DNA from 4 places in the Franconibacter pulveris genome. Region 1 is predicted to be linked to each of the others. Evidence: predicted binding sites of a transcription regulator. Region 1 holds the regulator's gene; each other region holds the start of a gene.
What was found. The regulator PurR, encoded in region 1, represses purine synthesis genes. The targets are predictions, from matches to a motif close to CANGCAAACGTTTGCNTG.

Region 1 (5,642 bases):
CCGCCAAGGTAGTTGCCAATTGAGAAGCCTACGCCAATCAGCACCAGCATGCCGGTAATAAATGCAGGCGTAGCGTCGGTCACTTTATGCAGCACTGGCGCAATATAGGTGTAAAGCGTAAACATCGCGCCGGCGCCAAGCACCGTCGTCAGCAACGCGCTGACCACCTGCGGGCGCATCAGCACGGCCAGTTCGCTCTTAACATCGGGGCGCTCGCCCGCGCTGCCTTTCGGCAAGGAGAAAAAGAGGCTTATCATAGAGACGACGCCCAGCCCGGCCGTCGCCAGGAATGACATGCGCCAGCCGATAACTTCGCCAAGCCAGGTCGCCGCAGGCACGCCGCCGATGTTGGCGATAGTCAATCCCATAAACATGGTCGCCACCGCGCTCGCTTGCTTATGTTTCGGCACCACGCTTGCCGCCACGACGGAACCCAGCCCAAAGAAAGCGCCATGGTTGAGGCTGGTGAGGATGCGCGACGCCAACAGCGTGCCGTAATCCGGCGAAATGGCCGAGAGGACGTTGCCGACGGTAAAAATCGCCATCAGGAAGATAAGCGCGTTGCGGCGCGAGCGGTGCGAAAGCAGCAGCGTCATCAACGGCGCGCCAACCATCACCCCTATCGCATAGGCGCTAATCAACATGCCGGCGGCGGGTATAGACACATCAACGCCTTTCGCGATAACCGGCAGCAACCCCATCGGCGAGAACTCGGTGGTGCCGATACCAAAAGCGCCAATCGCCAGCGCCAGTAAAGGAAAATTAACTCTCATGCAAAACTCCAGACAAAACGAGAGAGCGTCAGCGGCTGTTGCGCAACTGACAAGAACGGAATGCCAATCAGCATGTCAGATATAGCTTTGGGACAGAAGTCACAAGAATCGCAAAAGATATTTGCGATTTTGTTAAGGGTGTAGCTTTTTTGTTATTTGCTAATGATTACCCGAACGGGCAATAAAAGAAAGGACAACGTGGGGATTTATAAGGAAAAATGATGAGGAGAGGGAAAGTTAACCCCTCTCCCGGCAAGCGAATCAGTGCATTACCGCCGTCAGCGCCGAAGCCACAATCAGACCCAGCACAACGACGGTGGTGACTAGCGAAAATTTCAGTTCGGTACTCATTTGTTCTCCTTTTTAACCCTACAAAAAGCGGGTGCGCTTCATTTTTACATAGTCGGACGCAAAAATCCTCTTTGATTTAGTCTGATATGCGTTTTCCCTCTTCCCCTTTTGCGCAAGATCGGCCAAAATTCTCGGCTAATTTATTATGTACCGGCCATTACCCCCCTCTCCTTCCAGCCGAACTGGCTTTTCCCGGCCTGATGCAACGTTTTCGTTGCCGCAAGGGGGTAGCGTAGGCAAACGTTTAACCAACGTTTTTTCAGGAAGTTAGGGCATGGTCTGGAGTGACAACTAATGGCAACAATTAAAGACGTCGCGAAGCGAGCAAACGTTTCCACTACAACCGTATCACATGTAATTAACAAAACCCGTTTTGTCGCGGAAGAGACGCGCAACGCGGTATGGGCGGCCATTAAAGAACTGCACTACTCGCCGAGCGCCGTGGCGCGCAGTCTTAAGGTTAACCACACCAAATCCATCGGTCTGCTCGCCACCAGCAGCGAAGCGCCCTATTTCGCAGAGATCATCGAAGCGGTGGAAAACAGCTGTTTCGCCAAGGGTTACACGCTGATTCTTGGCAACGCCCATAACAACCTGGAAAAACAGCGCGCTTACCTGTCGATGATGGCGCAAAAGCGCGTCGACGGTCTGCTGGTGATGTGCTCCGAATACCCGCAATCGCTGCTCAGCATGCTGGAAGAGTACCGTCACATTCCTATGGTGGTGATGGACTGGGGCGAGGCGAAAGCGGACTTCACCGACTCGGTAGTCGATAACGCCTTCCAGGGCGGATACATCGCCGGGCGCTATTTAATCGAACGCGGCCATCGCGAAATCGGCGTTATCCCGGGACCGCTTGAGCGCAACACCGGCGCAGGCCGCCTGGCGGGCTTTATGAAGGCGCTGAAGGAAGCGATGATCTCGATGCCGGAAAACTGGATTGTCCAGGGCGACTTCGAGCCGGAATCGGGCTATCGCGCCATGCAGCAGATGCTTTCGCAGCCGCACCGCCCCACCGCAGTCTTTTGCGGCGGCGATATCATGGCGATGGGCGCGATTTGCGCCGCCGACGAGATGGGGCTGCGCGTACCGCACGATATTTCTATTATTGGCTATGACAACGTGCGCAACGCCCGCTATTTCAGCCCGGCGCTGACCACTATTCACCAGCCGAAAGAGACCCTCGGCCAGACGGCGTTCAACATGCTGCTGGACCGTATTGTCAACAAGCGTGAAGAGTCGCAGACCATTGAAGTGCATCCGCGTCTGATTGAACGCCGCTCCGTGGCGGACGGTCCGTTCCGCGACTATCGCCGCTGATCCCTTCGGGGGCCGGCTAATCCGGCTCCCGCAACCACTCCCGATTCAACGTCTCGCTGTCTCCCAGATACGCCAGTAGCCACTGCAACGCTGGCGAGGCGTCGTTTTGCCGCCACGTCAGGCAGCAGGCAGCGTCCGGGAACGGGTTTTCCAGCGTCAGCGCTCGCCACTCGCCGCGCTTAAGCCACGGGCGCGCGAAATGCGAAGGCACCATGCCGACGCACAGACCCGCGCTCAGGCAATCCGCCGCCGAAGGCCAGTCCGGCACAATCACCCGACGCTGGTTATCCAGCAGCCAGGTAATGCGCTTGGGCAGCGAACGCGACGTATCCTCCAGCACCAGCGAGGGCCATTCGCGCAGCTGGTCGTCGCTAAGCGGCGCGTTCTGTTGCGCAAGGGGGTGCTGGCTTGCCACCACGCAATGCCAGCTCAACATGCCCATATCCCGAAACGCGTAGCGGCCGCCTACCGGAATCGCCTGCGTCGCGCCAATCGCCACCTCCACGCGTTCATCCGCCAGCGCGTCCCAGACGCCGTTGAAAACCTCCTGCGAAATTTTCAGTTCGACATCATTAAAATGCCGATAGAAATCCAGCACCAGCTGGCGGGTGCGTTCGGGGCGGACAATGTTATCGACAGCGATAGAAAGCTGCCCGCGCCAGCCGTTGGCTATTTGCTGGCACTGCTGACGCGTGATCATCATTTTTTTGATAACAGAGCGCCCTTCTTTTAAAAACCAGGCGCCGGCGGGCGTGAGCACTACGTCACGATGGCGGCGCTCGAAGAGTGGCACCGCCAGCCATTCCTCCAGTTGCCGCACCGTATAGCTCACGGCTGAGGGCACGCGGTGCAGCTCCTGCGCCGCCGCGCTGAAACTCCCGCTGCGAGCAACCGCATCAACCACTTCCAGAGAATATTCGGACCACATGTTATGCCTGCAAAATTTTTGAATGCAATCGCCAAATATTAGCGTTTCACATTGCAGGCTGCACTCTTTACACTCGCGGTCTTCGTTAAAGCGTCATAAGAGGAACTTATGCAACCCTCGAAAATTTTTCTTGTCTGGCTGGCCGGGCTTAGCGTGCTCGGCTTTCTGGCGACCGATATGTATCTGCCCGCTTTCGCCGCTATTCAGCAGGATCTGCAAACGCAGGCGGCGGCAATCAGCGCCTCCCTGAGCCTGTTTCTGGCGGGTTTCGCCGTGGCGCAGCTGATCTGGGGACCGCTTTCAGACCGCTTTGGCCGTCGTCCCGTTCTGCTGACGGGCCTCGCCATTTTCGCCGTCGGCTGCATAGGTATGCTGTGGGTGGAAAACGCGGCGGCGCTGCTGGCGTTGCGCTTCGTGCAGGCGGTAGGCGTGTGCGCCGCCGCGGTTATCTGGCAGGCGCTGGTCACGGATTACTACCCGGCGCACCGCGTTAATCGTATTTTCGCGACGATTATGCCGCTGGTGGGGCTTTCTCCGGCTCTGGCGCCGCTGCTGGGCAGTTGGCTGCTGAACCATTTCGAATGGCGGGCCATTTTCGTCGTACTGTTCGCCGTGACGCTGCTGCTGATGTTGCCAGCACTGCGCCTGCAGCCGCGAGTAAAACCTCATGCTGAGCCGCAGGCGGAAAAAATCCGCTTTGGCACCCTGCTGCGCTCATCCGCTTATCGCGGCAATGTGCTTATCTACGCCGCCTGCTCCGCCAGCTTTTTCGCCTGGCTGACCGGCTCACCCTTTATTCTTAGTGAAATGGGCTACAGCCCTGCTGTAATTGGCTTAAGTTATGTGCCGCAGACGATTGCCTTTCTTATCGGCGGCTATGGCTGCCGCGCTGCGCTGCAACGCTTGCCGGGCGCGCGGCTGCTGCCCTGGCTGCTGATAGCGTTTGCCCTGAGCGTGGCGGCGACCTGGGCGGTGGGGTTGTATGAAAACGCGACTCTGACGATGCTGCTCATTCCCTTCTGCCTGATGGCGATGGCGAATGGCGCTATCTATCCGATTGTCGTGGCGGCGGCGCTACAGCCGTTCCCACAGGCTACCGGTCGCGCGGCGGCGTTGCAGAATACGCTGCAACTGGGGCTCTGTTTTATCGCCAGTCTGCTGGTTTCCTGGCTGGTCGCCGCGCCGCTGCTTTCCACCACCAGCGTGATGTTAGCGACGGTGCTGCTGGTGGGCTGGGGCTATAAAATGCGGGGGCAAAAGAGGGCGGAAACTGAGCGACAACACGCGCCTTCTTCGTCACACGCATCATAACGGCATCGATAATGTCACATTTGTGTAATTAGGTTGCTAACAATATTCGGTTGAATCATCAGAATTTGCCGCCTATACTGATTCGCGGCTTTGCAATAAATCTCATAAATATTATGCAGTAACGGGAGCCGGAGCGCTCCCGTTTTGCTATGGAAGGCTTTTCTGGCAAGGGTATTCTCCCTTCCTCTGTTCTACGTCGGATATCAGGCACGCGGATTAGTCCGTGAGATTTCTCACAAGCCTCAAATTGCGACTACGCTGTTTGAAGGTTCTGATCACACAGGTGATGGAGAAGCTATGAGTTCATCGTGTATAGAAGAAGTCAGCATCCGGGACAATGAGTGGTATCGCATAGCAAGCGAAATGCTCAACCGGGCCGGCATAATCATTAACGGCCCCGCCCCCTCTGATATACAGGTTAAAAACCCCAATTTCTTTAAACGCGTTTTGCAGGAAGGTTCGCTGGGTCTTGGCGAAAGCTACATGGATGGCTGGTGGGAGTGCGAAAGACTCGACCAGTTCTTTACCAAAGTGCTGCGCGCCGGGCTGGAAAAACAGCTGCCCCACCATTTCAAAGATACGCTGCGCATTCTTGGCGCCCGCCTTGTTAACCTGCAGTCGAAAAAACGCGCCTGGATTGTCGGCAAAGAGCACTACGACCTCGGCAACGATCTCTTTACCCGCATGCTCGACCCGCACATGCAATATTCCTGCGGCTACTGGAAAGAAGCGGATAATCTCGTCGACGCCCAGAACAATAAGCTGAAGCTGATTTGCGACAAGCTGCAATTGCAGCCTGGGATGCGCCTGCTGGATATCGGCTGCGGGTGGGGCGGGCTGGCGGAGTTTGCCGCGCGTAATTACGGCGTTTCCGTGGTGGGCGTCACCATTTCCGCTGAACAGCAGAAAATGGCGCAGGCGCGCTGCCAGGGGCTGGATGTGACGATCCTGCTGCAGGA
Region 2 (5,642 bases), 310 kb from region 1:
AACTGGTGCGTCCGCACCAGCGCGGGCGCTTTTTTTCTCTGCTGATGATGCAGGACAGCGCGGGCGCGGTGATTGGCGCTCTGCTCGGCAGCTGGCTGCTGCAGTATGATTTTCGCCTCGTCTGCGGCGCAGGCGCGCTGCTGTTTGTGATTTGCGCGGGCTTTAACGCCTGGCTGTTGCCGGACTGGAAGCTGTCGACCATCCGCACCCCTTTGCGCGAAGGGATGAGCCGCGTGCTGCGCGACAAGCGGTTTGTCACTTACGTGCTGACGCTCACCGGCTACTACATGCTGGCGGTGCAGGTTATGCTGATGCTGCCGATTATGGTCAATGACATCGCCGGCACGCCCGCCGCCGTGAAATGGATGTACGCCATCGAAGCGACGCTTTCGCTTACCCTGCTCTACCCTGTCGCCCGCTGGAGCGAAAAGCGCTTTCGTCTGGAACACCGTCTGATGGCGGGCCTGCTGCTGATGACGCTGAGCCTGCTGCCGATAGGCCTGGTGGGCAGTTTGCAGCAGCTATTTACCCTGATTTGTCTGTTTTACATCGGCTCGATTATCGCGGAGCCGGCTCGGGAGACGCTCGGCGCTTCGCTCGCCGATTCCCGCGCCCGCGGCAGCTATATGGGCTTCAGCCGCCTTGGCCTCGCCTTTGGCGGCGCGCTCGGCTATGCGGGCGGCGGCTGGCTGTTTGACGCCGGCAAAACGTTGCAGCAGCCAGAGCTGCCCTGGATGATGCTCGGCGTTATCGGCGTAGCGACATTCTTTGCTCTGTGGTGGCAGTTCAGCCAGAAGCGCCTCGAGCCGACCATGCTTGAACCGGGCAGCTAATTTGCCCCGCCCTGGCTTCTCTTCCATACTGAAGGCACGGACGCCATAACAGGAGGAGAAACGTGAAGCTATATATTTACGATCACTGCCCGTTTTGCGTGAAGGCGCGCATGATATTTGGGCTGAAAAATATCCCGGTTGAGCTGAACGTGCTGCTCAACGATGATGAAGAAACGCCCACCCGGATGATCGGTCAGAAGATGGCCCCGATTCTGCAAAAAGATGACAGCCGCTATCTGCCGGAAAGCCTCGATATTGTTTACTACGTCGATAAGCTCGACGGCAAACCGCTGCTCACCGGGAAGCGTAATCCGGCCGTTGAAACCTGGCTTCGTAAAGTAAACGGCTACGTCAACCGCCTGCTGCTGCCGCGCATCGCCAAAGCGCCTTTTGATGAGTTCGCCACCCCACAGGCGCGGGCTTACTTTGTGAAAAAGAAAGAGGCGGCGATTGGCGCTTTCGACGAGCATCTTGCCCACTCGGCAGGGCTTATCAAGAACATCAACGATGATTTGCGCGATCTCGATAAGCTGATTAAGCAGCCTAACGCCGTCAATGGCGAGCTCTCAGAGGATGATATTCATCTCTTCCCGCTGCTGCGTAACCTGACGCTGGTGGCAGGCGTAGAGTACCCGACCCGCGTGGCGGATTACCGGGACAATATGGCCAAACAAACCCAGGTCAATCTTCTCTCCTCAATCTCTATTTAATCCTTATGCCGGTGGCCGCCACCGGCTTTTTCAGCCTTTTCCGCTGGCGACACTTATTCTGGCGCGACATGCTGCTTTGTGTCAGGATCCCCTGGCACGGACTTTGTGTACATGTCGAGGAATGAGATGAAGAGCTTTATTGTCGCCGCCGCGCTGGTTGTCAGCGGTCTGCTGGCAGGGTGTAACCAGTTAACCCAGTACACGGTTACCGAGCAGGAAATTAACCAGGCGCTGCAAAAGCGCAATAATTTCTCGCGTGATATTGGCGTGCCGGGCGTGGCGGATGCCCACATCGTGCTGAGCAACCTGGCAAGCCAGATTGGGCGTGAAGAGCCGAACAAAGTCACGCTGACCGGCGACGCCAGTCTGGATATGACCTCCCTTTTCGGCAATCAAAAAGCGAACATGAAGCTGACGCTGAAAGCGCTGCCGGTCTTTAACAAAGAGAAGGGGGCGATTTATCTCCAGGAAATGGAGGTGGTTAACGCGACGGTGCAGCCGCAAAAAATGCAGGCGTTGCTGGAGACCCTGACGCCTTACCTTAACCAGTCGCTGCGCAGCTATTTCAATCAGCACCCCGCTTATGTGCTGAGCGAAGATGGCAGCGAAGGCGAAAAGCTGGCCAAACGCTATGCCAAAGGGCTGGAAGTGAAGCCGGGTGAAATCGTGATCCCCTTTATAGACTGAGTCTCCGCGCCGGGGTGATGGCCCCGGCGCGAAGCACGAAAAGGGTGCAAACGAAAACGTTTCCGCTTATCCTTAGTGCCCGGCGCAAATCCAGCCATTTTTGTCCTTCTAGCCGGAGCATTTCATGACTGAACAACCCCAGGTGTTAACCATCCGCCGTCCTGACGACTGGCATCTCCATCTACGCGATGGCGAGATGCTGCAAACCGTTCTGCCTTATACCAGCGAGACCTATGCGCGCGCCATCGTCATGCCGAACCTGGCTCCTCCGGTCACTACCGTGGCGGCGGCTGTCGCTTATCGCCAGCGTATTCTGGACGCCGTCCCCGCAGGCCATACGTTTGAACCGCTGATGACCTGCTACCTGACCGACACGCTGGATGCCGACGAACTGGCGCGCGGCTTCGAGGAAGGGGTCTTTACGGCCGCCAAGCTCTATCCGGCGAACGCCACCACTAACTCAAGCCACGGCGTCACCAGCATCGACGCGATCATGCCCGTGCTGGAGCGCATGGAGCGCCTGGGCATGCCGCTGCTGGTGCATGGCGAAGTGACTCACGCGGATATCGATATTTTCGATCGCGAAGCGCGGTTTATCGAAACGGTAATGGAACCGCTGCGCCGCCGCCTGCCGGGGCTGAAAGTGGTGTTTGAACATATCACGACCAAAGACGCCGCCCAGTATGTGCGCGAAGGCAACGAGCTTCTTGCCGCCACCATTACGCCGCAGCATTTGATGTTCAACCGCAACCATATGCTGGTTGGCGGCGTGCGCCCTCACCTCTATTGCCTGCCCATCCTTAAACGCAGCGTTCACCAGCAGGCGCTGCGCGAACTAGTGGCGAGCGGCTTTGAGCGCGCTTTCCTCGGCACCGACTCTGCGCCGCACGCCCGCCATCGCAAAGAAGCCAGCTGCGGCTGCGCCGGATGTTTTAACGCGCCTTCCGCGCTGGGCGCTTACGCCACGGTGTTTGAAGAGATGAACGCGCTGGCCCATTTTGAAGCGTTCTGTTCGCTCAACGGCCCGCGCTTCTACGGCCTGCCGGTAAACGAAGACACTATCGAGCTGGTGCGTGAAGAGGTAGAGATGCCGCAAAGCATCAGCCTTAGCGACGACAGCATCGTGCCGTTCCTGGCCGGTGAAAAAGTGCGCTGGTCCGTGAAACGTCAGGCATAAATCTTATTAATCGCCCCCCCTGTTGCAAGCCATCGCAATTATCTGTATAAATATACAGTATCGTTAACAGGGGGTTTTTATGCGTGTAGAAGTAACTATCGCCAGAACCACAACGCTGCCGCCTGGCGCTATCGACGCCCTGGCCTGCGAGCTTAGCCGTCGTATTGAACAACAGTTCCCCGACTTTGCAAACCGCGTCCAGGTGCGCTATGCCGCCACCAATAATCTTTCGGTACTGGGCGCAGGCAAAGAAGCGAAAGATCGGGTCAGCGAAATTCTTCAGGAAACCTGGGAAAGCGCTGAGGATTGGTTTAGCGAACCCTGACTTAACCTAAATTTCTCTTATGGTGTCGTTTCCGGGCTTCGCCGCCCGGCTTTTTTTATTTCTGCTATTATTAATAAAGTGCTTTTCAGCATATCCTTATTGATCCTTCCTTTTCACGTCTGTTATTGAATAATTTGCCGTTTTATTGTTCAAATAAATCAATTATTTCAAAAAATGTGTTGCAGGGTATTTATTTTTGCCTCTTTTTAGCATATTGATTGATATACTTAGACAGCTTCAATAAAACACGCATTGAAACCTCATGAGCCGTTGTCTTTAAGCACGTACTAAGGGGGTTATGATGGAAAAAATTAATGAAGTTATTCAGACACATCCCCTTGTTGGATGGGATATCAGCACTGTAGATAGCTACGATGCCATGATGCTAAGGCTGCATTATTTGACTTCCAATCCGTCTGACCATGAAGAGACGGAAATAGGCCAGACGTTATGGCTAACCACCGATGTAGCCAGACAATTTATTTCCATTTTAGAAGCTGGCATTGCAAAAATTGAATCCAGCGAGTACCAGGAAAATGATTATCGCAAGCATTAGTCTGATGCTTCCCTTATAACCATCGGGCGCTCTTCGGAGCGCCATTATTATTTTTAGCCTTGTGCAACCTTCCCGCCTTAATTACTCTGCTAAGTAACAACCTATGCGGAGCACCTCCATGCAATACGATTTGATTATCATTGGCAGCGGTTCGGTTGGCGCAGCGGCAGGCTATTACGCCACCCGGGCAGGGCTGAATGTCCTGATGACGGACAGTGGTCATCCGCCGCACCAGCAAGGCAGCCATCATGGCGAAACACGGCTTATCCGCCACGCTTACGGCGAAGGTGAAATCTATGTCCCGCTGGTGCTGCGCGCCCAGGCGTTATGGGATGAGCTTCAGTCCCTTACCGAAGCGCGTATTTTTCAGCGCAGCGGCGTCATTAACCTGGGCCCCGCCCATTCTGAATTTTTGCGCAACGTAGCGCAAAGCGCTCAGCGCTGGCAGTTGCCGCTTGAGACCTTCAATGCCGAACAACTCATGGCGCGCTGGCCGGAATTTCGCGTGCCGGATGATTATATCGGCTTGTTCGAACCCAATTCCGGCGTGCTTTACAGCGAAACCGCTATCGCTAACTATATTCGCCTTGCTGAAGAGGCGGGCTGCGCCCAGCTCTTTAACTGCGCGGTCACCGCAATAGAGCCTCAGGCGCAGGGAGTGCGCGTAGTTACCGAGGATGGCGAATACGAAGGGCGCAAGGCGCTGATCAGCGCAGGTACGTGGGTTAAGCGTCTGGCGCCGCAACTGCCCATTACGCCGGTGCGCAAGGTGTTCGCCTGGTATCAGGCTGACGGGCGCTACAGCGTTAATAATCGCTTTCCCGCCTTTACTGGCGAGATGGCGAATGGCGACCAGTATTACGGCTTCCCGGCGGAAGATAACGCGCTGAAAATCGGCAAGCATAACGGCGGTCAGCCTATCAATTCCGCGCAAGAGCGCAAACCTTTTGGCGCAGTGGCGACCGACGGCGCCGAGGCGTTTCCTTTCCTGCGCCAGCATCTGCCTGGCATCGGCGGCTGTCTGCATGGCGCGTCCTGCACCTATGATAACTCCCCGGATGAAGATTTTATCGTCGACACCCTGCCTGATTTCCCGCAGGCGATGATAGTGACCGGCCTCAGCGGTCACGGCTTTAAATTCGCGTCGGTGTTGGGCGAGATTGCGAGCCAGTTTGCCGCGGATAAACCTGTTGAGTTTGATCTCACCCCTTTTAGCCTGTCGCGATTCAAATAAACGCAGCGGCCTGCGGGCCGCTTTTTGTTACTCTGGAACAAGGCGCTAATGGTTAAAAGGACAGGTATGCAGCGGCTGATTCGTTTTCTGGTAAACAATGTTCGGGAACATTTGCTGGTT
Region 3 (5,642 bases), 1.3 Mb from region 1:
CAGCAGCACGTTCTTATCACGGAACTCGGCACGGTTGGCGTTAAGCTTGCGGCGCACCGACTTACGGCGCAGATGCTGACCCGGCATGATAAAGGTGCGGCCCACGTAGCGGTTTTTCACAAACCCCTGGCGGTACGGCTTGTCCAGAATGCGGGCGATTTCGAGCGCGATATCGCAGGAGGTCTCCGGGATAGGAATAACCACGTCGATATCCAGATCTTCCCACTCGCGGGCGATTTTCTCGCCGAGCTTTTTGCCCATGCCCACGCGGGCGCTGTAGACAGAGATCTTGTCGATGAACGAGTCCGGACGCGCAAAGTACACATATTCGAACAGGCACGGGTTGCTCACCGGATTATCCGCGCACTGGCGGGTAAAGAGCTGGCCTTTTTCGGTGATGTAAACCGCTTCGCCCGGCGCCACGTCGCGCAGGAACTCAAAGCCCAGCGTATCCAGCGCCACGCTCTCAGAAGCGACCATATACTCGGTGCGCCCGTCGCCCACGTCGCGCTTGCCAAGCACCAGCGGACGGATGCCGTTCGGGTCGCGGAAAGCGACCATGCCGTGGCCGATGATCATCGCCACGCAAGCGTAAGCGCCGCGAATCAGGCGATTGGTGGCGGCGATGGCGGCGAAAATGTTGTCCGCTTCCAGCGGGTAGTGGCGAAAGTTATCTAATTCGCTCGCAAAAATATTCAGCAGAACTTCGGAATCGGAGGTGGTGTTGATATGGCGGCGCTTTTCCTGGAACAGCATTTTGCGCAGCTCATGGGCGTTGGTCAGGTTGCCGTTGTGGGCAAGCGTGATGCCATACGGGGAGTTGACGTAGAACGGCTGCGCCTCGGAAGCGCTGGAGCTGCCTGCGGTCGGATAGCGCACATGGCCGATGCCCATATTGCCCTGCAGACGCTGCATATGGCGGGCTTCGAATACATCATTCACCAGACCGTTTGCCTTACGCAGACGGAAGCAGTTATTTGCATCAATGGTGATGATGCCTGCGGCATCCTGCCCACGGTGCTGAAGCACCGTTAACGCGTCATAAATCGACTGGTTTACCGGCATAACACCGGCGATACCGACAATACCGCACATGTTGTCTTTTCCTCAATTCAAAGCCTGCCCCCGGCACGATTACCGGGGTAAGAAACTTGACGAGCTTTGCAGGTAATCAAAAAACCACCTGATGATGAAACTGAATTGCGGAATGAGCTGCGACTTTTGCCAGTCTTCGCTTTTCGACAGGCCGGTAAAGGTATCCAGAAAGAACAGAATGGCGGCGACAATCAGCACTCCTCGTAAAGCACCGAAACAGATCCCCAACACCCTGTCTGTCCCCGACAGGCCGGTTTTCTCCACCAGCGCGCCAATCACATAGTTGACCACCGCACCGACGATAAGCGTCGCGATAAACAGCACCGCGATAGCAATCCCATTTCGTACCAGTTCGTCCTCAAAGCCAGTGAACCAGACTGCCAGGTAAGTGTAGTAATGGCTGGCGACAAAGAAAGCACAGCCCCACGTCACCAGTGATAACGCTTCCCGCACAAACCCGCGGATAAGGCTAATCAGACAGGAGAAGCCAATCACCGCAATAATGGCGTAATCTATCCAGACCATGAATGTGTCCCACGATAAATCGCCCTGACGTCCAGTTCGGGGCGCATTCTAACAGAAAAAGAAAACGTTTGCGTAGGGTTTCCTTATCCCACTTCAATAAAAAATGGCGTTGAAAAAAGATTCAACGCCATTATCCCGCGCAGCGCGGTAAAGGCCCGTTTCGCTTACTTGTTGCCCTGACCGCTTCGCAAACGGCTGACCGATTCACGCGCCTGACCGGCGCGCTTTTATCAGTTCACGCTATAGTTCATCACCACGCCGTTGAGGCCGGAAATCTTATTCAGTTCGCCAAGCGAACCTTTAAGCTTATCTTTTGACGCTTCCGGGCCAACCAGAATGCGGGTGATTTTCCCCGCCACCGGCGTTGAAGGCGAGGTATAAACGCGATAGCCGCTGGCGCGAAGTTTACCAACAATTTCATTTACTTTGTCGGCATTTTTCAGCGCGCCCAACTGCACCACATAGGCTTTACCGGCAGGCGGCGCTTCGGGTTTGTTCTGGGTCGGCTTCGCGGCAGGCTGTTCCTCTTCGCTCAGCATCGCCAGCTGCTCATCGGTTTTATCGCGCTGCGGTTTGCTCTGCGGCTTCTCTACCGGCTTCGGTTTCTCCACCGGCTTCGGTTTGGGTTTCGGCTGTACCTCTTCCGGTACTTCGTCAATGCCCGCGCCGGTTTCCGCCGGCAGGCGCGTGGTATCAATAGAAGAGGTCGCCGCGTTGCCCGCCCTCACCTCTTCCGCCGCCCCTTCCGGCGGCTGAGCCGGCAGCGCCTGAGTGGCCGCCGGCAGCATATCGGGTTCGTTCGTGTCGCCTGGTTTCGGCACCAGAGGAATAGCGGCGAACTCATCCTGATAATGCTTTTTCTTTCCGTCAAGCAGCCCTGGCAGCACGATTACCCCGAGCGCCACCAGCACAATGGTTCCCACTAATCGGTTCTGAAACTTACTCGCCACCGGTTCTCCCCGCGTCCATCTCTTCCATTACCTGCGCTACCGTGTGGAACGACCCACACACCAGCACCGTATCTGACGCCTGCGCCTGCGCCATCGCCGCACGCCAGGCCTGGGCCACACTTGCGAAAACCTCGCCTGCGCCGAGATGCTCGATTAACTGCTCTGCGCTGGCGCCGCGGGGCCCTTCCAGAGGGGCACAATACCAGCTATCGACTACAGGCTCCAGACAGGCCAGCGTCCCGGCGATATCTTTGTCATGCAGCATGCCGATCACCGCCAGCACCCGGCCGCGCGTTGGCGCCTGGCGCAGGCGTTCGGCCAGGTAAGCTGCCGCATGAGGATTATGCGCCACATCGAGGATAAGGCGCGGGGAGTCGCTCACAATCTGAAAACGTCCCGGCAGCGTTGCGCGGGCAATGCCCTCGCGGATAGCCTCTTCGCTTATCGCCAGCCCGCTTGCGCGCAGCGCGGCGAGCGCCGTGGCGGCGTTAGGCTGCGGCACCTGCGGCAGCGGCAGGTTTTCAAGCGCGCCCTGAGCGTCAGCAAACCGCCAGCCCCCTTCACCTACCTCATAGTTCCAGTCTGCGCCGAGGCGCAGCAGCAGCGCGCCTTTCTCCGCAGCCACGTCGGCGATGGTATGGGGCATATCCGGCTCGCCCACCACGGCCGGTTTGCCCTGGCGGAAAACGCCCGCTTTTTCGCGGCCGATGCTTTCGCGATCCGGCCCCAGCCAGTCGACGTGATCGAGCGCGATGCTGGTGACCGCAGCCACATCCGCATCCACCAGGTTAGTCGCGTCCAGACGACCGCCCAGCCCGACTTCGAGGATAACCACATCCAGCTGCGCCTGTTTAAAAAGCCACAGCGCCGAGAGCGTGCCGTATTCGAAATAGGTGAGCGAGGTTTCGCCCCGCGCCGTTTCGATTTCCGCGAAGGAGGCGGTATGGCGCGCCTCGGGCAATTCTTTGCCCTGTACGCGCACGCGTTCGGTATAACGCACCAGATGCGGAGAACTATACACCCCTACCTTGTAGCCGGCCGCCATCAGCACCGCTTCCAGCGTGCGACAGGTGGTGCCCTTGCCGTTAGTGCCCGCGACGGTGAAAACGAACGGTGCGGGTTTGGTTACGCCAAGCGCGGCCGCCACGCGGGAGACGCGCTCAAGCCCCATGTCGATGGTTTTACTGTGCAGGTTTTCCAGATAAGAAAGCCACGTGGCCAGAGGCGACGTGGCTTGCGGAATAGATTGCTGTTCCATGATGCCCGTATCCTGGTTACGGTTCAGAAAAGAAAAAGGGCAGCGCCGGTGCGGCCCTGCCCTTCAAGACTATCAGGCCTCTTGCTGACCCTGTTCCGGCGCGGGCGGAACCACGACCGCTTCGCGCGGCGCATCCGGGTTCGGCGCCGGCAGATTCATCAGCTTCGCCAGAATGCTGGCAAGCTTCAGTCGCAGCTCCGGACGACGGACTATCATGTCGATAGCGCCCTTTTCGATCAGGAACTCGCTGCGCTGGAAGCCCGGCGGCAGTTTTTCACGTACGGTTTGCTCGATAACGCGCGGGCCGGCGAAGCCAATCAGCGCTTTCGGCTCGGCGATGTTAAGGTCGCCCAGCATCGCGAAGCTCGCGGAGACGCCGCCCATGGTCGGGTCGGTCAGCACGGAGATATACGGCAAGCCGCGCTCCTGCATTTTCGCCAGCGCCGCAGAGGTTTTCGCCATCTGCATCAGCGACATCAGCGCTTCCTGCATACGCGCGCCGCCAGAGGCGGAGAAGCAAATCAGCGGGCAGTTATCTTCCAGCGCCTGCTCAACGGCGCGGACAAAACGCGCGCCGACGACAGAACCCATGGAGCCGCCCATGAAAGCAAACTCAAAGGCCGCCGCGACAACCGGCATCCCGTGCAGGGTGCCTTTCATAACGATCAGCGCGTCTTTTTCGCCGGTCTCTTTCTGGGCGGTTGCCAGACGGTCTTTGTATTTTTTGGAATCTTTGAACTTCAGCACATCTTTCGGCTCAAGCTCACTACCCAGTTCCACCAGCGAACCTTCGTCCAGCAGGCTGTGCAGACGATCGCGGGCCGCCATGCGCATATGGTGGTCGCACTTCGGGCAGACCTCCAGGTTGCGCTCCAGCTCGGCGCGATAAAGCACCTGGCCGCAGTTGTCACACTTGGTCCACACGCCTTCCGGAATGTTCGCCCTGCGGGTGGGGGTAATATTGCTTTTATTGAGAATTCGTTCAATCCAGCTCATTGATGACCTTTCTGCCTGAACCTGGTCGATGCCAGTTTTTCTGTGGGGGCGCATAATGCCATTTTTGCCCCCGACAGACCATAAATGCTGTTCATTAAACCATAATGGCCCGCGACTTTGGATAAAAAAGTGGTCGAACCGCTTATAGCCCTTATTTTGACTGCCGCGCTGCGGCGCGCTTGTGGCGCACCACTTCATAAACGCCCGGCAAGACAGACGCGAGAATAATCAACACCATAACCACTTTCAGGTTTTCCTGAATTAACGGTATGGTGCCGAAGAAATAGCCAGCGTAGGTAAAGATAAGCACCCACAACAGCGCGCCAATCACATTATAGAAAGCGAAATGGCGGTAGGACATATGGCCCATGCCAGCGACGAACGGCGCGAAAGTGCGCACAATCGGCACGAAGCGCGCCAGAATAATCGTCTTGCCGCCGTGGCGCTCGTAAAACGCATGCGTTTTATCAAGATAGCTCTGCCGGAAGATTTTCGAGTCCGGGTTGCTGAAAAGCTTCGCGCCGAACAGACGCCCGATAGTGTAGTTCACCGCATCGCCAAGAATAGCGGCAATCACCATCAGCACGACCATCAGATGCACGTTGAGATCGTTGGAAGGCAGCGCGGAGAGCGTCCCCGCCACAAACAGCAGCGAGTCGCCCGGTAAAAACGGCGTCACCACCAGCCCCGTTTCGCAGAACAAAATCAGGAACAGTATGGCGTAAACCCAGACGCCGTAGGCGGCCACCAGTTCGGCCAGATGCACATCAATGTGCAAAATAAAATCAACGATAAAGCGGATAGCATCCATCATGTTT
Region 4 (5,642 bases), 410 kb from region 1:
CACTCCGGTTTCGGCCTGGGCTTTGAGCGCTTAATCGCTTACGTCACCGGCGTACAGAACGTGCGTGACGTTATCCCCTTCCCGCGCACCCCGCGTAACGCTAACTTCTGATTTTTCTCTAAGGGCCAGCTCGCTGGCCCTTTTCATTCCTGCATCCACTCGCTTCAAACAGAAATATTTTCCAACATAATTAAATCCACACAGACATTGCAACTTTACAAAACCGCACGCTATAGCATATTTGCTCATCTTTTACACAGCCATCCAGCCATCTAAAGACCAGAGATAAGAAAAGGTGAGATGAGTATCATTCTTGCATAAGCAAAGGCTTTTGCTTAATTAACTATAAGCAATTCATATATATAGATAAGAAATGCGCAAAAACCATTCACCTAAAGAATGAAATTTGAGATGGTTCACAAAGTTCCCGAAAATACATAAATTCTTACACAATATTTCTTTTTGTTACTGCTTTTAGATATTTGTAGCACTTTCAGGCTAGCGAAACGTGAATATGAATGGAAAGATGCCTTCAGACACAGAAAGACACCAAACTCTCATCAATAGTTCCGTACAGAATTATTGACGGCAGTGGCAGGTGTTCATAAAAACCAATGAGGGTAATAAATAATGATGAAGCGCAATATTCTGGCAGTGGTAATCCCTGCCCTGCTGGTAGCCGGTGCAGCTAACGCTGCAGAAATCTACAACAAAAACGGCAACAAACTGGATCTGTACGGCAAAGTAAACGCTGAACACGATTTCGTTACTTCTGGCGACAACACCAATAACGCTGACGCCACCTATGCCCAGTTGGGTTTCAAAGGCGAAACGCAGATTAACGATCAGCTGACCGGTTTCGGCCAGTGGGAATACCGTACCTATGCCAGCGCTGCTGAAGCTGAGCAGGGTCAGAATAACGCTAACCGTACTCGTCTGGCTTTTGCTGGTCTGAAAATTGCAGATGCAGGCTCCATCGATTACGGCCGTAACTACGGCATCGTTTACGACGTAGAATCTTTCACTGATATGGCGCCGACCTGGTCTGGCGAAACCTGGGGCGGCGGTTACGTTGATAACTTCATGACCAGCCGTTCTACTGGCCTGCTGACCTACCGCAACAGCAACTTCTTCGGTCTGGTTGACGGCCTGTCCTTCGGCGTACAGTACCAGGGCAAAAACGAGCGTTCCGATCTGCGTCGCGCCAACGGCGACGGCGTTGGTTACTCTCTGGGTTACGATTTCGGCGAAGGCTTCAGCGTAATCGGTGCTTACAGCAACTCTAACCGTACCCTTGGCCAGAAAGAAGATGGCAAAGGCGATAACGCTGAGTCCTGGGCTGTTGGTGCCAAATATGACGCTAACAACCTGTACCTGGCGACTGTATACGCTGAAACGCGTAATACCAGCATCCTGTCTGACAGCAGCGACACCATTTACGATGTTGCTAACAAAACTCAGAACTTCGAAGTTATGGCACAGTATCAGTTTGACTTTGGTCTGCGTCCGTCTCTGTCCTATGTTCAGTCTAAAGGCAAAGACCTGACCGGCGTTGCGGGCGGCGATGCTGACCTGGCTAAATATGTAGAAGTGGGTGCGACTTACTACTTCAACAAAAACTTCAACGTTTCTGCTGACTACCGTATCAACCTGCTTGATGAAGATGAGGCTGCTCGCACCGGCGGCGGCTGGGTTGGTTCTGACGACCAACTGGGCCTGGCAGCAGTTTACCAGTTCTAATCAGCACAACCTTGTTGTCTGAGAGTGAAAAAACAGGGCTTCGGCCCTGTTTTTTTATGGGCGAAAGCAAAAACGTTTATCTTTTGCGATCCCGCTAACTTTTCAGGGCAAACGGTTGGCATTTTGTAAATCTCCCGTTAACCTGATAGCGAATTTCCCTTCTGACATCACAATGGAATCCGTCATGTTTGAGAATATTACCGCCGCCCCTGCCGACCCTATTCTGGGCCTGGCCGACCTTTTTCGCGCCGACGATCGTCCCAGCAAAATCAACTTAGGGATCGGCGTTTATAAAGATGAAACCGGCAAGACGCCGGTGCTGACCAGCGTTAAGAAAGCAGAGCAGTATCTGCTGGAAAACGAAACCACGAAAAACTATCTCGGCATCGACGGTATTCCTGAATTCGGCCACTGCACCCAGGAGTTGCTGTTCGGCAAAGGCAGCGCCATTATCAATGATAAACGCGCCCGTACGGCGCAAACGCCAGGCGGCACCGGCGCGCTTCGCGTAGCAGCGGATTTTCTTGCTAAAAACACCAGCGTAAAACGCGTATGGGTAAGCAACCCGAGCTGGCCGAACCATAAAGGCGTGTTTAATTCCGCCGGTCTGGAAGTGCGTGAATACGCTTACTACGATGCGCAGAACCACGCGCTGGACTTCGAAGGGCTGATCAACAGCCTGCAGGAAGCGCAGGCTGGCGACGTGGTGCTGTTCCACGGCTGCTGCCATAACCCGACCGGTATCGACCCGACGTTGGAACAGTGGGAACAGCTGGCGAAGCTTTCCGTTGAGAAAGGCTGGCTGCCGCTGTTCGACTTCGCTTATCAGGGCTTTGCCCGCGGTCTGGAAGAAGATGCGGAAGGCCTGCGCGCGTTTGCAGCGCTGCATAAAGAGCTTATCGTGGCGAGTTCCTTCTCGAAAAACTTTGGCCTGTACAACGAGCGCGTAGGCGCCTGCACGCTGGTTACTGCGGATGCGGAAACCGCCGACCGCGCATTCAGCCAAATGAAATCCTGTATTCGCGCTAACTATTCCAACCCGCCAGCACACGGCGCGGCGGTAGTCGCGACTATCCTCAGCAACGACGCGCTGCGCGCTATCTGGGAACAGGAACTGACCGACATGCGTCAGCGCATTCACCGTATGCGTCAGCTGTTCGTTAACACGCTGGCGGAAAAAGGCGCCGATCGCGATTTCAGCTTCATCACCAAACAGAACGGCATGTTCTCGTTCAGCGGCCTGACCAAAGAGCAGGTGCTGCGTCTGCGCGAAGAGTTTGGCGTTTACGCTGTGGCGTCGGGTCGTGTGAACGTGGCAGGGATGACGCCGGATAACATGGCGCCGCTGTGCGAGGCGATTGTCGCTGTGCTGTAAGCGAACGCGCATAAAAAAGGCCGCATTACGCGGCCTTTTTTTGTGTTACCAGACAGGCTGTTCATCCTGCAAAAACGGATTATGCAGACGCTCATAGCCGAGCGTGGATACAGGGCCATGTCCGGGAATAAAGGTGACATCATCGCCCAGCGGCAGCAGTTTACGCTTGATAGCGTCAATCAACTGGCCGTGGTCGCCGCGCGGAAAATCGCTGCGGCCTACTCCGCCTTTGAAAATCACATCACCGGAAACCAGCAGACGCGATTTTTCATCGAAAAAGACGATATGGCCAGGCGTGTGGCCCGGGCAATGCAGCACCTGTAACGTGATGTTGCCAACGTTAACCGTATCCTTTTCGCTAAGCCAGCGGTCCGGCGTCAATGGCTGACACTCATCCAGACCGAACATTCGGCTTTGCTGCGGCAAGCCTTGCAGCCAGAACTCATCTTCTTTTTCCGGGCCGACAATCGGTACGCCGTAATGCGAAGCGAGCTCCGCCGCCGCGCCGACATGGTCGAGATGGCCATGAGTTAACAGGATTTGCTTGACGGTGACGTTACAGGAAGCCACCTCCACCTTAATGCGCGCCGCGTCGCCGCCTGGGTCCACCAGCGCCGCCTCGCCTGTTTCCTCACACCAGATTAACGAGCAGTTCTGCGCGAACGCCGTTACCGGAATAATATGATGGTTCATACCGCTCCTTTACCCGGCTCGCGCCGGAACCGTATTATTTACCAGTGCCTTACCGGCCCGGTATCAATATGCACAAAGTTACTGCTGGGGTAATATCCTACACCACCTGAGCGCAGAGATAACGCGGCTTTGCGAATATTGCTGAGCGAAATGCCTTCAATATGGAAGTCCATCGCCTGGCCTTTGGTGTGGTAGCTGTTTTTTGCCACACCGCGGCTGTGGGCGCGCAATTCATTGTTGGTATCACGTGAACGATAACCGGAAATTAGCTGTACCGGTCGACGAGTGCCAAGCAGTCCCTGCAGGCGATAAAGCTGGTCAAACAGAGCGGGGTCGATGGCTTTTACTTTATTCGCGCGGAAATCACGGAAGAAATGATTAAGCTTTGCTAATTCATCCTGAATATAGCCCCGGCCATCGAAAAACTCGGCCTTGATCGACTCCCCGGTGTGGAGATTATTCAGCGTTAAAATACGCGGACGTGGCGTCGAGAGGGTTGCAAAAGCGGGCGTCGGCAGGATAGCGGCCGCGCCCAGCGCAGCGCCACCTAACGCCAGCAATTTGCGGCGATTAGCGTCAATATTATCCATGATAAAAGTCTACAAGTCTGGGTGATCGTTTAATGCACTTCTGGCGCAAGAGAGCGCACCATAACTGTCGTAGAAGAACTCGTCAAGACAGGCGAAACCCAGTAAAAACGGGCCTTGCAGCGATGCAGGCCCGTTTTTTTCTCGTTATTCTGACGCTTAACTTTTTGACGTCGCTGAAGTTAGCGGATCAATTTTTCAGCTTTTGACAAGATTTGTGCGCCCGATCGCGCGGTCTGATCATAATTGTAAATATCTGTACGATACTGGGTACGGCCATCTTCACCGACAAAGGCGGTCAGATAATAAAGGTTGACCGGGATAGACTGCCGGATATTGACGTAGCGCGTATTGCCCTCCTTCAGCGCCGTGGAAATCCGCGTGTCGTTCCAGCCCGCATCCTGCAAGAGCATGTTAGCTAACTCAGATGCTTTATTAACGCGCACGCAGCCGGAGCTCAGCGCCCGTACATCCTTCTGGAAGAGATTATGGTTCGGCGTATCGTGCAGGTAAATCGCATCGGAACTGGGCATATTGAACTTATAGCGTCCCAGCGAGTTGTGATCGCCCGGCGCCTGCTGGAAGCGGAAAGGCAGGTTGCCCGGCGTAATGGTGCCCCAGTCGACCATATAGGGGTCTATCACCTCAGCATTACTGCTCCAGCCTCGCAGCACCGTGTAGTTATGACGCGCCAGATAGCCCGGGTCATTCCACACCTTCGGCAGGATATCCTTGCGGGCAAGCGTTGGCGGCACGTTCCATGGCGGATTGACCACCACGTTGTTAAGCGCGCTGCTCATTAATGGCGTTTTCCGGTCCGGCCTGCCGACAATCACTTTTGAAGCCAGCACCTCTGTGCCGTTCTGGTAATAAACCAGCGAGAATTCTGGAATATTGACCATGATGCCGGTGTTGAGTTTGCCAGGCAGCAAACGCAGGCGTTGGATGTTAAGCGCCAGCAACCCGGCGCGCTGCGCGGGGCTGACGTTGAGCCAGTCGCGGGTGGACTGTCCAATCACGCCATCAGCGCCCAGTCCCTGCCACTTCTGGAACCGTTTTACCGCCGCCACAAGTTCACTATCGTAAATGCCGCGGGTTTGCGCCGCTTTCGACTTCGCGCCGCGCGGCGTTTCGCTAACGGCGGAAGGGCTAACTACCGCGTTATCGGCGCTGGCATCCCCTGGCAGCACGATTTCCGGCCCGCCATCAAGCATGCCGTTACGCTGGAGAATTTCACGCAGCGCGCC

Region 2: a site for PurR is predicted at 2,280-2,297, ahead of pyrC (dihydroorotase). Genes of this name have one in related genera too.
Region 3: a site for PurR is predicted at 1,678-1,695, ahead of cvpA (colicin V production protein). Genes of this name have one in related genera too.
Region 4: a site for PurR is predicted at 1,845-1,862, ahead of ACU4F7_RS07655 (amino acid aminotransferase). Genes of this name have one in related genera too.

What each region holds. Positions count from the first base shown of each region.
Region 1 is NZ_CM165555.1:2,024,074-2,029,715, reverse strand. Features, by position in the region: gene ACU4F7_RS09655 (MFS transporter) at 1-773, opposite strand, end outside; gene cydH (cytochrome bd-I oxidase subunit CydH) at 1,035-1,124, opposite strand; gene purR (HTH-type transcriptional repressor PurR) at 1,419-2,444, shown strand; gene punR (DNA-binding transcriptional activator PunR) at 2,461-3,372, opposite strand; gene punC (purine nucleoside transporter PunC) at 3,481-4,683, shown strand; gene cfa (cyclopropane fatty acyl phospholipid synthase) at 4,981-5,642, shown strand, end outside.
Region 2 is NZ_CM165555.1:1,718,332-1,723,973, reverse strand. Features, by position in the region: gene mdtH (multidrug efflux MFS transporter MdtH) at 1-833, shown strand, start outside; gene grxB (glutaredoxin 2) at 896-1,543, shown strand; gene ACU4F7_RS08150 (lipoprotein) at 1,670-2,230, shown strand; gene pyrC (dihydroorotase) at 2,355-3,407, shown strand; gene dinI (DNA damage-inducible protein I) at 3,487-3,732, shown strand; gene bssS (biofilm formation regulator BssS) at 4,034-4,288, shown strand; gene solA (N-methyl-L-tryptophan oxidase) at 4,407-5,522, shown strand; gene ACU4F7_RS08125 (DUF2770 family protein) at 5,589-5,642, shown strand, end outside.
Region 3 is NZ_CM165555.1:3,320,582-3,326,223, forward strand. Features, by position in the region: gene purF (amidophosphoribosyltransferase) at 1-1,095, opposite strand, end outside; gene cvpA (colicin V production protein) at 1,135-1,620, opposite strand; gene dedD (cell division protein DedD) at 1,851-2,570, opposite strand; gene folC (bifunctional tetrahydrofolate synthase/dihydrofolate synthase) at 2,560-3,828, opposite strand; gene accD (acetyl-CoA carboxylase, carboxyltransferase subunit beta) at 3,901-4,824, opposite strand; gene ACU4F7_RS15695 (DedA family protein) at 4,976-5,635, opposite strand.
Region 4 is NZ_CM165555.1:1,615,667-1,621,308, reverse strand. Features, by position in the region: gene asnS (asparagine--tRNA ligase) at 1-111, shown strand, start outside; gene ACU4F7_RS07660 (porin) at 631-1,740, shown strand; gene ACU4F7_RS07655 (amino acid aminotransferase) at 1,925-3,115, shown strand; gene ACU4F7_RS07650 (MBL fold metallo-hydrolase) at 3,161-3,808, opposite strand; gene mepK (peptidoglycan L,D-endopeptidase MepK) at 3,847-4,398, opposite strand; gene ldtD (L,D-transpeptidase) at 4,578-5,642, opposite strand, start outside.